DNA from 2 places in the Lysinibacillus sp. JNUCC 51 genome. Region 1 is predicted to be linked to the other one. Evidence: riboswitches for the same ligand, from Rfam matches in the RefSeq annotation. Region 1 holds a riboswitch; the other holds the start of a gene.
What was found. Region 1 has a riboswitch for preQ1 ahead of JNUCC51_RS09015 (QueT transporter family protein). Riboswitches for the same ligand answer to the same signal wherever they lie in the genome.

Region 1 (6,275 bases):
TCGCGGACGAGCCCACAGAAAATTCACCGTTTAACATATGGGGAATGGGCGAAAAGAACACGTCGTCTAGCAGATGCGCTTACAAAGCTGGGGATGACAAGAGGAATGAAGATTGGCTCCTTTGCTTGGAATCAGCATCGCCATTTAGAGGCTTATTTTGCGGTACCGTGTTCTGGTGCTGTTTTACACATGGTGAATATTCGTTTATCAGAAGAACACTTAATTTATATTATTAATCATGCAGAAGATGAGATTTTAATGATTGATGTGGATTTGCTACCAATTATTGAAAACATTGCGCCTGAACTTAAGACAGTAAAACATTATATTATTATGACGGATGAGGATACTTTGCCAGAAACGACATTACCGAATGCATTATCATATGAGGATCTATTAGCAACAGCAGATGAAAACTTTGAGTTCCCAGAGGATATAGGGGAAGAAGAGCCTGCTGGAATGTGCTATACAAGCGCTACAACAGGAAATCCAAAAGGGGTTGTTTATTCACATCGAGGTCTAGTGCTACATAGTACGATGCTTAGTATGTCTGATTCAATGGGCATTTCCGAGCGTGATGTCGTGATGCCAATTGTACCGATGTTTCATGCAAATGCGTGGGGCTTACCGTTTGCAAGTGTCAATGTAGGTGCTACACAAGTATTGCCTGGTCCACAATTCACATCGGCAATCATTTTGGATTTAGTGGAGCAGGAGAAGGTTACATTAACAGCTGGAGTGCCGACAATTTGGATTGGTGCGTTGCAGGAACAGGAGAAGCGTGAGCGAGATATAAGTTCTCTACGTGCCATTTGTTGTGGCGGTTCTGCTTCACCTACTCGACTTATTCGTACATTTGAAGAGCAGTATGGCATTCCATATATAGTCGTGTATGGTATGACTGAAACAACGCCGATTGTAGCGTTATCAAATTATATGTCTTGGATGGATGATTGGCCAATTGAAAAGCGTATTGAATCGCGTGCGATGCAAGGAATGACGATGGCCGGTATTGAATCTAGTATTATTAATGATAATGGAGAAGTACCGTGGAATGGAGAGACAATGGGTGAGTTGCGCTTACGAGGTCCATGGATTTCACATGAATATTATCGTGATGAACGTACAAATGATGCGTATCGAGATGGTTGGTTGTATACGGGGGACATTGCGGTACGAACAGAGGATGGCTTTATTAAAATAACAGATCGTACAAAGGATTTAATTAAATCAGGTGGGGAGTGGATATCCTCAGTTGATTTAGAAAATACGTTAATGACACATGATGCTGTTTTAGAAGCAGCAGTTATTGCAATTCCACATGTCAAATGGCAAGAACGCCCGCTAGCTTGCGTTGTTTTGAAGGAAGGGATGTCAGCAAGTGAAGAGGAGCTTCTTGCATTTTTAGAAAGTCAATTTGCAAAATGGTGGGTACCAGATGATGTGGTATTTTTAGATGAAATTCCAAAAACATCAGTTGGAAAGTTCCTGAAGGCTAAGCTAAGAGATAATGTGGCAGAAATTTATCCTAAATTAGGTTCATTCGTATAGTTAAAAGAGCGATTTCTATAAAGGGAAATCGCTCTTTCATTTTATTTATTTAACATTTGAAATACTTGTTCTACGTCTTTGTCTCCACGGCCAGAGATATTGATAACAATGCTCTCTTCCGGAGATAATGTTGGCGCAAGCTTTAGTGCATGAGCAACTGCGTGGGAGCTCTCAAGTGCAGGGATAATTCCTTCAACCTTTGACAGCACTTGGAATGCTTCAAGCACCTCCTCATTCGTCACCGTTACGTATTCTCCACGACCAATTGTTTTTAAATAGCTATGCTCTGGACCAGCTCCAGGATAATCAAGCCCAGCGGCAATCGAATATGTTGGTAGTGGATTGCCATCTGAATCTTGCAGTACTAAACATTTGAAGCCGTGTAATTCACCGGGTGTTCCTTCAGTTAATGTTGCTGCCTTATCTGGTTCAATACCGATGAGGCGAACATCCTTATCTGCAATATACTCTGCGAATGCACCGATCGCATTACTGCCGCCACCGACACAAGCTAGTATTGCTGCTGGTAGCTTACCTTCTTTTTCTAGAATTTGTTCGCGACTTTCACGGCTAATGACTGATTGGAAATGCTTGACCATTGAAGGGAATGGATGAGGTCCAACAGCAGAACCTAGTAAATAGAAAGTCGTCTCATAGTTTTCAACTAAATCAGCAAATGCTTCATCCACTGCATCTTTTAGTCGCCCTTGACCTTTATCAACAGCTACTACCTTTGCACCAAGAAGTTCCATACGGAAGACGTTTAATGCTTGACGTTTCGTATCCTCTAAACCCATATATATTGTGCAATCTATCCCGAACATTGCACAAGCAGTTGCTGTTGCTACACCATGCTGACCTGCACCTGTTTCGGCGATCACACGATTAGCACCCATGCGCTTTGCCAATAAAATCTGTCCAAGAACGTTATTAATTTTATGTGAACCTGTATGGTTAAGATCTTCACGCTTTAAATAAACTTTTGCGCCACCTAATTGTTTTGTTAAATTTTCTGCAAAATAAAGTGGAGATTTGCGTCCAACATATTCATGGAAATAATAATCTAGCTCTTTATTAAAGTCTTCATCGTCTTTATATTTTTGGAAGTTTTCATCTAAAATATTTAATACATTTTGAAGCTCGTCAGGAACAAAGCTACCGCCAAATTCACCAAAATATCCTTTTTTCTCTACTACTATACTCATCTTCTCTCGACTCCTCTTATCTAATTTTTCCATAAAAAAAAGCCACTACAATCCTTCTGTAAAAAGGACGAGTAACCGTGGTGCCACCTTAATTCGCAAAAATTGCGCTCTTTCGTACTCCGGTAACGGGGAGTAAATTCGTCCTCACATTTGATGAGGCAGCTCCAAAGCCCATTCACAAGTATGTACTACTGATTTGCACCAACCATCAGCTCTCTTTAAGTACTATCGCTTGCTACTATTCTTTTTCCTAGCATTTATTGAAGAGAATTGTAAAGTATTTTCAGAATATTGTCAAGGTTATTGTGTCAGAATAAAAAAAGACGAATCTAATAAGATCCGTCTGGTAAATTAAATTAAATTTTTGAAGTTTAAGCGTTTATTCAATAAATACATAATCGGTGCACCGACTGCTAAGACAACAAATTCACCTGTAGCAACAGTCAACCATGTCCAGAAGAATGGTAATTCTAATGCTAAGTTCAATTCAAATGCAATGATAAACATAGTGCATGTAAATAAAAATGTATTGATGACTAAACGTGCCCAAATATTTTTAACAAATTTACAAATAAGAATGAGTAACCCAAGGGTAATCATCGAATGGCCTACACCGAAAACTAAATCGTAGATGCCGAGTGGTGAAAATAGATTAGAGATAAATACACCAATAATGATCCCTACGGCAAAGCGTGGATTAAAGGTAACTAGATGATTAAACATTTCCGATAGACGGAATTGCACCTCTGTAAAGCCGAATGGCGCGACTAACAATGTAACAGCAATGTAGAGCGCTGCAATAATGCCGCTCGTTGCTAAAAATTTTATTTTCATATTGTTTTTCTCCTTAGTTTTTTTACGTGGGAGGGTTACGAACCACGTGAAGCAAATGCAATCATATCAATGTTCATGCTTATTTGTAAATAGCGATGAGCAAAAAAAACACAGAAATACATAGTGCTAACGGTAATATTTAGTTTTTGTTCGTTGCTCATTTATTAGATATGTGTGTGTAACCAGGATTTAAATTTTGAAACTATAGGAAGGTGGCTTGTACATATGCTTCTTTGCAGGTGGAATGGATGAGAAGCAACAACTAAAGGGGAGTCCGGTCATATCAAAAAAGAACTGTTATAAGCAGTTCTTTTAAAGTGAACATTTCAATAGTTCTTTAATAGTCTAAAAGCTTGAGCAAATTTTTGCGCAAAAATTAATGGGGGCTCTATTGATTGAAAGTGAACGTATAAAATAGCGGGGTCCGAATATATCCAGTGATTATGAACAGCACTTATAATCAAATTATTTTCAGCAAGTACCTTAACAAATGGGGATAATTCCTCTTCTAGTACTACAACCTCACCTAAGTTAAGTGCATTTCCATATATATCGAGCGATTCGAATGTTATACCAGCATGAAGTGCACTACGACTTGGGCGACCTTGAATCATAACATTAAGATTTCTATTAAGTCTTACTGAGCATACGCCATGTTCCATAGAAGCTTTTCCGTTTGCAATCTGAGCAAATTTTGTACACATATCTTGAAAACTTTGCATTTAGACACCTCTATTATTAAACTTCTTTCAGCAATTATTTTCTGTAGCGAAAGCAAAGCGACAACTACAAACAAGCCGAGGCATAATTGATTATTTATAATGAGGATGCCTTAAGAGAAAGTAATAAGGTTTTTTTATTTGAAACTAATCCTCACATAACATTTTTAATTTCTTCTATTTCAACAATTAAATCGTCCAGTTGCTTTTTAAATTCATCCGTATATTCTAGTTCTTCATCTAAGTCTTTTGTATATTCTAAGGCATTTAAGGCAAAATCTAGAGCGAATTCGAATAGACTGTCACAAAGATTAGAAATGATTGTGTCAATATCTCCTGTTTTTGCATTTTGTTTCTCTTTTGAATAAGAAGGTTGATGATTTAAATTCCTTTCATCATTATTCATGGTATTCCTCCTTTTTGGGAACAGCACTGTCTCATTTGCATCATATGCATTAAATGCAAAAAAGGAGACTAAAAACATAAAGGGAATAATACGAGCTGATGATTCTAAAGTACTCGCAGGTTGTCTATATTTAGCCATTCAAGGTGTTGCTCAAACGCACGTATGCTTCCCGGATATCCTGTTACCTCAAAGTGGTTGGTTATTAGAGATCTTGAAGAAGTAAAAGCAAATACTGTTATAAAGGCCTGACATTTCTTATGGGGAATGTCAGGTTTTTGGATTTTTACATAAATTACAGAAAAAATTACATGACAGAAAAATAACTTCGTTAAATTGTCAAAAAAATTTTTGTTATGTTAAAAAAAGAAATCAATTTTAAAAACAGCGTAGTTTAGCGGTTTAAAGCGACAAATTGAGCGAAAAGATAAAATATTTCACTGAATATAAAAGTCAGAACATTCATAATGTTGTTGACGAACCTTGATAATAACGATAATATAGCGATACATTCACACTTTGTTTGGATAAAGTGCGATAAATATCAGAGATAATAGTCGGGGGGATTATTTGTGAAAAGCAATTTAAAAAAGCTTTCGTTCCTGTTATTTGGGTTAGTTTTAATGCTTGCTGCTTGTGGTAGCAGTGGCTCTAGTTCGTCAGATTCCAAAGGGAACGAAACGAATAATGCAAGTGAAGGCGGCAATGCAGATGACAAAACATATAAGATTGGGATTACTCAAATAGTTGAGCATCCATCTTTAAATGCTGCAACGGATGGCTTTAAAAAAGCAATTGAAGATTCAGGATTAAAAGTTGAGTACGATTCACAATTAGCACAAGGAGATAACAGCCTTAACACGACGATTGCAAACAATCTAGTAAGTGCCAACGTAGATTTAATCTTTGCTAACTCTACGCCATCTGCACAAGCAGCGGCGACAGCTACTAGTGATATTCCAATCGTCTTCACTTCTGTAACGGATGCTGTTGGCGCAGAGCTCATTGAATCTATGGAGAAGCCAGGGAAAAATGTAACAGGAACGATCGATTTACATCCTGATACTATTTCGAAAACAGTAGCATTCTTAAAGGAATTAGGTGCGAAAAAAGTAGGTATGGTTTACAACGCTGGCGAGCAAAACTCAGTAGCACAAATAAAAGAAGTGAAAAAAGTTATGGGTGAGCAAGGCCTAACAGTAGTTGAGGCATCTGCTGCAACTTCTGCGGAAGTAAAACAAGTTGCTGAATCATTAATCGGTAAAGCAGATGCATTCTATATCATTACTGATAATACAGTAGTTTCGGCTCTTGAGTCTGTAATTGATGTAGCAAATTCTAATAAATTACCATTAGTCGTAGGAGAGCTTGACTCTGTTGCGCGTGGTGGCTTAGCGGCATATGGTTTTGAATATTATGACATCGGTTATGAAGCGGGGCAAATGGCTGTGAAGATTCTAAAAGGTGAAGCAACACCTGCTGATATACCGGCCCAATACCCACAAAAGCTAAAACTATTAATTAATAAAAAAGTAGCGGATGATTTAGGAATCGAAATTAAAG
Region 2 (6,275 bases), 1.9 Mb from region 1:
GAAGTACCTCGTGGAATGGCAGATAAAATTCGTCAATTTGCAGAACAAGAAATTGATACAATTCTAGTGAAACAAGAAGTATTAGAGGACGTGATTTAATGAAATGGTATACAGAACAATGGAGCGATCAATGTAAATTTTCAATCGGATACAACGAAGAAATTCATAGTGAACAATCTCCGTTCCAAAAAATCGATTTTTATAAAGGTGAAGATTTCGGTACTTTCTTCACTTTAGACGGATTGATGATGGTCAATGAAAAAGATGAGTTCGTTTATCACGATATGATTACGCACCCAGCATTCGCTACCAACCCAGATATAAAAAAAGTATTAATTATCGGTGGTGGTGATGGTGGTACTGCTCGTGAAGTACTACGTTACAAATCAGTAGAAAAAGTAGTTATGGTTGAAATTGACGAGTTAGTATTCCGATTATGCCAAAAATATCTTCCAATTACAGCTGCTGGAGTCGAAGAAGATCCACGTATGGAAATGATTTTCGACGATGGCTTAGCTTATGTGCAAAACGCAGCTGATAAATCATTCGATTTAATATTAGTAGATTCTACTGATCCAATTTCAGTCGGTGAAGGTTTATTTACAACTGCTTTCTATAAAGAATGTTACCGTGTTTTAAATGATAAAGGCATTCTAATTAACCAACACGAATCACCATACTTCACGGAGTATGCAGAAAACATGCGTAAAGCACATAAAAAAATTAAAGGTATTTTCCCAATCGCAAGCGTATATCAATTCCATATGCCAACATACCCATCTGGACACTGGCTATTCGGATTTGCTTCAAAAGCATTACATCCTATTAAAGATATTCAAGTAGATGCTTGGGACAAATTTGGTCTAAAAACGAAATATTACAATACAGATTTACACGTTGGTGCATTCGCACTTCCTACATTTGTGAAAGAAGCACTTGATCGTGATGAATAGAAACTAGCTTTGCAATACAAGTATTCCGTCAGAATAGAAGTGAACAAACAAAAAAAAGTCGCCATATGGCGACTTTTTTTTGTAGGTCTAAAGGTGGGAGATAATTAGTATTTAATAGAAATATTGACAATTATTTTTTGGACGACTAAGCTTAATAAAAGATAGAGCTGGGAAGGGGTTAGCCAGTGGAATTCATTAAATTAAATTGTCCGAATTGTAATGGGAAAATTGATTATAAAGAGGGCCAATCATTCAAATGTCCTTATTGTGAAACTGAAATAATGTTGAAAGAGAATAAAGTGTATTATGTTGATCAGACGATTAATAATTATTATGGTCCAACTTCTGCGAATAAAGATACAGGGCCAAAAAAGAATTTAAAAGCGCTTATATTGATACCGATTGTCATCCTTTGTACATTCCTTGGCTATTTTATTTTGAGTGGAAATCAAACAGACTTCGGTACCAGTAAGGAAATCCCTGTGCGGAAAATGCCTGAAAGCGAAGTTCTTTTATTCTTTTTAAAAGATATTTTTGATAAAGGTGAAGCAATGCCGACTAAGGAAGAGATAGCAAGTATTCGTTATTTGAAGACTTACTACTCTGAAGATCAATGGCATTTTGATTACAGTCTAGACGATCCGTTTACAAATAAGGAAGCCGAAATTTCTAACTATATCATTATGGATAAGTTATTAAATACACAAAAAATCGAACAAAAAGATTTTGAAGCCTTTACTGGTCTGACAGTATTGAATTTGATGGGTGATTATGAAATATCACAAAGTGAAAAAGTAAGCTTCCAACATCTGAGTGGATTGAAAAGCTATACAGGTAGCTTTAATGAATCATTTAGTAAAATTGCCGAATATTTTAGCGATAAGTCTAATGTTGTTGAGCTCTCTGTCCAAATACGAAGTAATGATGAACTCGCTTTATTATTAGAGTTTCCCAATCTTCAATCCCTTGAAATTTCGTATCACACCGAGACAGTTACCGACTTCTCTCGTCTGAATCAGCTACCATTAAAATCATTGTCTTTAAGTTTTGCCAATGATTTGAAGTGGTTGTCTTCATTAAGTAATTTAGAATCGTTAGCAATAGATATTAGTGAAGCGACAGATTTTAGCTCGTTCTATTCACTAAATCAATTACAAGAATTGAAGCTTACATCGGTAAAAAATTTAAAAACGCTTGATTTTATACAAAACATGCCTAACCTGCAATCTCTTGATCTGGAAAATATGGATATTACGAATTTAGAACGCCTTAGAAATAAGTCTTCATTGACAAAGCTGCGTTTATCTTCTCTTTATAAATTAGAATTACTTGATATTGTGAACAGCCTAACTTCACTGACCGATTTATCGATAACTGGTTATAGTGGAAAAGTATCAACCATTGTAGCACCTCATTTAAAAAAAGCGGAGATAACAGGTTCTTTCATTCCTCAGTTAGAGGCGCCAGCTTTAAAATATTTGACTGTTTATATAAGTAGCATGAAGTCGTATTTGAATGGAGCACAGTTACTGAAATACCCACAGCTTGAACAACTTACAACGATGGAGTATGGCGATTTTACAGGAGTTCGTTCTTTGAATAATCTGCCAAATCTGCAAACAATAAATTTAAACCAAACAACTTTTTATGAAGAGACGAGTGAATTATTCAATTTACAGCATGTAAAAACGTTAAATTGTAATGAGTGTAGGTTTCAAATTAATAGTCAAAATCCGTTTAACAACAACATTCTGGAACATTTGACTTTGAATGATGTATCCTATCAAATAGGTAATGGTGACTGGGTGTATGAAGTTGATAAGATTATGCCTTACTTTGCTGGATTTTCAGCTCTTCGTTCATTCACTATACAAGATAGTTCACTACAATCGTTAAGTTTTATGGAAAATTGGCAACAAATAGAGGTGCTTCATTTGGAGAATAACGCCATTTCAAATGTAGAGCCTTTAGTGAATTTACCTAATTTAAAAAAGCTGTATATTTTAGGAAATCAGGTACAAAATAAATCAGTTCTAGACAAAGGAATTATGATTTATTGAGGTAATGTGCAATAAAAAGAGCTCACTCGTTATACTGTTCGCTAAAGCTCAGCAATACAGTGGGTTTTTCCAGAGAAGTTTTTATGGTGAGATTTTACAAAAAAATCAGTTTGACGTTTTAAACTATTTTTTGTATTATAATGAAGAAAAGAATGCCCGGACTAGAACGGGAGAGGTTCATAGCTAATACCCTCTATAAAAAACTATGGAAACATGACAATATGCCATGTCCATATCGGACGTGGCTTTTTTTTATGTTTTTACTTATGTTTTAATAGATTGATTGGTGAGCCTCTCTTGTAAAGTGTTGGGAAACATTTTACAAGGAGGTTTTTTATGTTTGGCCGAACCCATGAAGAAGGTTGAAGGATTTAATATTATTGGGTAACCAATGTAAAAAATATTCGTAAAAAACTAAGAAAAAGCAGTACTTTTTCTTTTAGTGCTGTTTTTTGATACAAGGGAGATTTTACACATGAAGCAGGAAAAAGCAATTGTTGTATTTAGTGGAGGTCAGGACAGTACAACTTGTTTGTTCTGGGCAAAAGAACGTTTTGAAGAGGTTGAGGCAGTAACTTTTGATTATGGTCAAAGGCATCGTCTTGAAATTGAATGTGCGAAAGTGATTGCAGAGGAGCTTGGTATCAAGCATCACATTCTTGATATGTCACTCTTGAATCAGCTTGCTCCGAATGCATTGACACGACAAGACATAAAGGTAGAAGACGGTGAAAATGGTGAGCTTCCATCGACTTTTGTACCTGGCAGAAATCTTCTCTTTCTTTCATTTGCAGGCGTTTTAGCCAGCCAAGTAGGAGCTAAGCATATTGTAACTGGCGTTTGTGAAACGGATTTTAGCGGATATCCGGATTGCCGAGATGTTTTTATTAAATCTTTGAATGTAACGTTAAATTTATCGATGGATGATTCATTTGTGATTGATACACCTTTGATGTGGCTGAATAAGGCACAGACATGGGAGCTTGCTGATCAATTTGGGGCGCTTGAATTTGTTCGGGAAAGAACGTTGACTTGCTATAACGGTGTAATAGCAGATGGCTGTGGTGAATGCCCGGCATGCCAACTGCGAAAAAAAGGGCTTGATGAGTATCTGAGTTATAGGAAGGAGTCTTAACATGTCAGATTTTAGAATCGTCGAAAAGCTCCAAAAAATAGATGAAGATATCCAAAGAAATCAATTGCACTATCATGCAAAGCGTGTTCTCGTAAGCAAAGAATTTACCTTCGATGCAGCACATCATCTACATGATTATGAGGGAAAATGTAAAAACTTGCATGGTCATACGTATCGCGTAGTTTTAGCACTGAGTGGATATACAGATGCACGCGGTTTGATGATTGATTTTGGCGATATAAAAGCAATATGGAAAGAAAAAATAGAGATTCATTTGGATCACCGTTATTTAAATGAAACACTTCCACCAATGAATACGACGGCAGAGAATATTGTTGTTTGGATTTACGAAAAGTTGGCTGCAGCCTTGCTTGATGAACAAAGATATAACGGTGCACGTGTAGAGTTTATCAGGTTGTATGAAACTCCCACAAGCTATGCAGAAGCGAGACGGGAGTGGATGGAAGTTGAGTAAGATACCTGTTATCGAGATTTTTGGACCGACGATTCAAGGTGAGGGAATGGTAGTTGGCCAAAAGACAATGTTTGTGAGAACTGCCGGCTGTGATTATTCATGTTCTTGGTGTGATTCATCGTTTACGTGGGATGGCAGTGGAAAGCATCTTATTGTCCAAATGACAGCTGAAGAGATTTGGTCTGAGTTGAAACTTCTTGGGGGCAGTGGCTTTTCATTTGTCACGATTTCAGGCGGCAATCCTGCACTCATCCGCAATTTGGAAGAGCTCATTGCAATTTTAAAAGAAAATGACATAAAGGTCGGAGTGGAAACACAGGGAAGTAGGTGGCAAAATTGGATGTATGAGATTGATGAGTTGACAATTTCACCAAAGCCACCTAGCTCTGGAATGACGACAGACTATTCGGTGCTCTCTGATATCTTCGAAAAACTTAAAAATCATAACAGTAATAAACATATATCACTCAAAATAGTCGTTTTTAATCAAGAGGATTACGAGTATGCTAAACAAATTCACCACCGGTATCCAATTATTCCTTTTTATCTACAAGTCGGTAATGAAGATCTGACGACGACGGACAACTCACGATTAATTATAGATTTATTAGATAAGTATCATGCACTGATTGATAGAGTGATTAAGGATGAAGAATTAAGAGATGTCAAAGTACTACCACAGTTGCATGCCCTTGTATGGGGGAATAAAAGAGGTGTATAGTGCCATGACAAAAATGGGTTTAAGACATATGCTATTTGAATTAAAAAATACTATTTTAATAGAAAGGAAATGATTACCTTATGTCGAATAATCTATATAAGAATAGAAAGTATTCTAGATGAGGTGTTCGATTGAATAAAATAAGAACTGAAACAGAAAGATTAGTTATTCGATTTCTTGAAGAAGGTGATTATTCTTCTTGGCTAACCCAATATGAAAATCGTTTACCTTCTCAACATAAATACGATCAAGGTAAATTAGATATGAGCATCTGTACGAAAGAATGGTTTCGTGATTTAGTTACTAAACAACATCAAATGGCTGAAGATGACAAGGTCTATGTTTTTGGAGTGTTTAGAAAAGTAGATAATACTCATATTGGTTTTATAGACTTTTCTACGATTATGAGGGAAGAATTTCAATGGGCCAGGTTTGGATATACAATTCATAACCAGTTTTGGAGAAAAGGTTATGGGAAAGAGGCTGTAAAAGCTGCTTTAGATCTAGCGTTTAAAAAATTAAATTATCATCGAATAGAAGCTCACATTAACCTTGATAATATAGCATCTATAAAGTTAGCAGAAAGTGTTGGAATGGTGTATGAATGCACGAGGAAAGGATTCATATTCGAAGACGACAAATGGACGGATCATCTAGTTTACTATATAAACGCAAAGTAAGTATATAAGTAGACAAGAAGGATGCTGTTTTTTGTACACATTCTCTTAAGAAGATTTAAAAGCAATAAATCTTAATATAACCCCTGATTCTTCTGCTTAGCGTAGAAGAAAATCAGGGGTTTTAATTTTAGACACTGCCTGTTTTTGTTTAAGAATTTATAAAATCTCATTTTCACAAATAATAAAAAATCCTACCATTTTATCTACTATTCAATCTCTATTTGTGTTAACTTAATATAAATACGAGTTAA

Region 2: linked by a shared signal. The riboswitch ahead of queC (7-cyano-7-deazaguanine synthase QueC) and the one ahead of JNUCC51_RS09015 (QueT transporter family protein) in region 1 are both predicted to bind preQ1.

What each region holds. Positions count from the first base shown of each region.
Region 1 covers NZ_CP065545.1:1,834,185-1,840,459, reverse strand. Annotated here, with positions in the region: gene JNUCC51_RS09025 (long-chain fatty acid--CoA ligase) at 1-1,551, shown strand, start outside; gene trpB (tryptophan synthase subunit beta) at 1,593-2,756, opposite strand; T-box leader at 2,817-3,017, opposite strand; gene JNUCC51_RS09015 (QueT transporter family protein) at 3,108-3,590, opposite strand; PreQ1 riboswitch class I at 3,598-3,642, opposite strand; gene JNUCC51_RS09010 (DUF1259 domain-containing protein) at 3,917-4,312, opposite strand; gene JNUCC51_RS09005 (hypothetical protein) at 4,464-4,715, opposite strand; gene JNUCC51_RS09000 (ABC transporter substrate-binding protein) at 5,285-6,275, shown strand, end outside.
Region 2 covers NZ_CP065545.1:5,042,385-5,048,659, reverse strand. Annotated here, with positions in the region: gene speD (adenosylmethionine decarboxylase) at 1-99, shown strand, start outside; gene speE (polyamine aminopropyltransferase) at 99-953, shown strand; gene JNUCC51_RS24395 (leucine-rich repeat domain-containing protein) at 1,139-3,013, shown strand; PreQ1 riboswitch class I at 3,180-3,226, shown strand; gene queC (7-cyano-7-deazaguanine synthase QueC) at 3,489-4,148, shown strand; gene queD (6-carboxytetrahydropterin synthase QueD) at 4,150-4,623, shown strand; gene queE (7-carboxy-7-deazaguanine synthase QueE) at 4,616-5,344, shown strand; gene JNUCC51_RS24375 (GNAT family N-acetyltransferase) at 5,476-6,024, shown strand.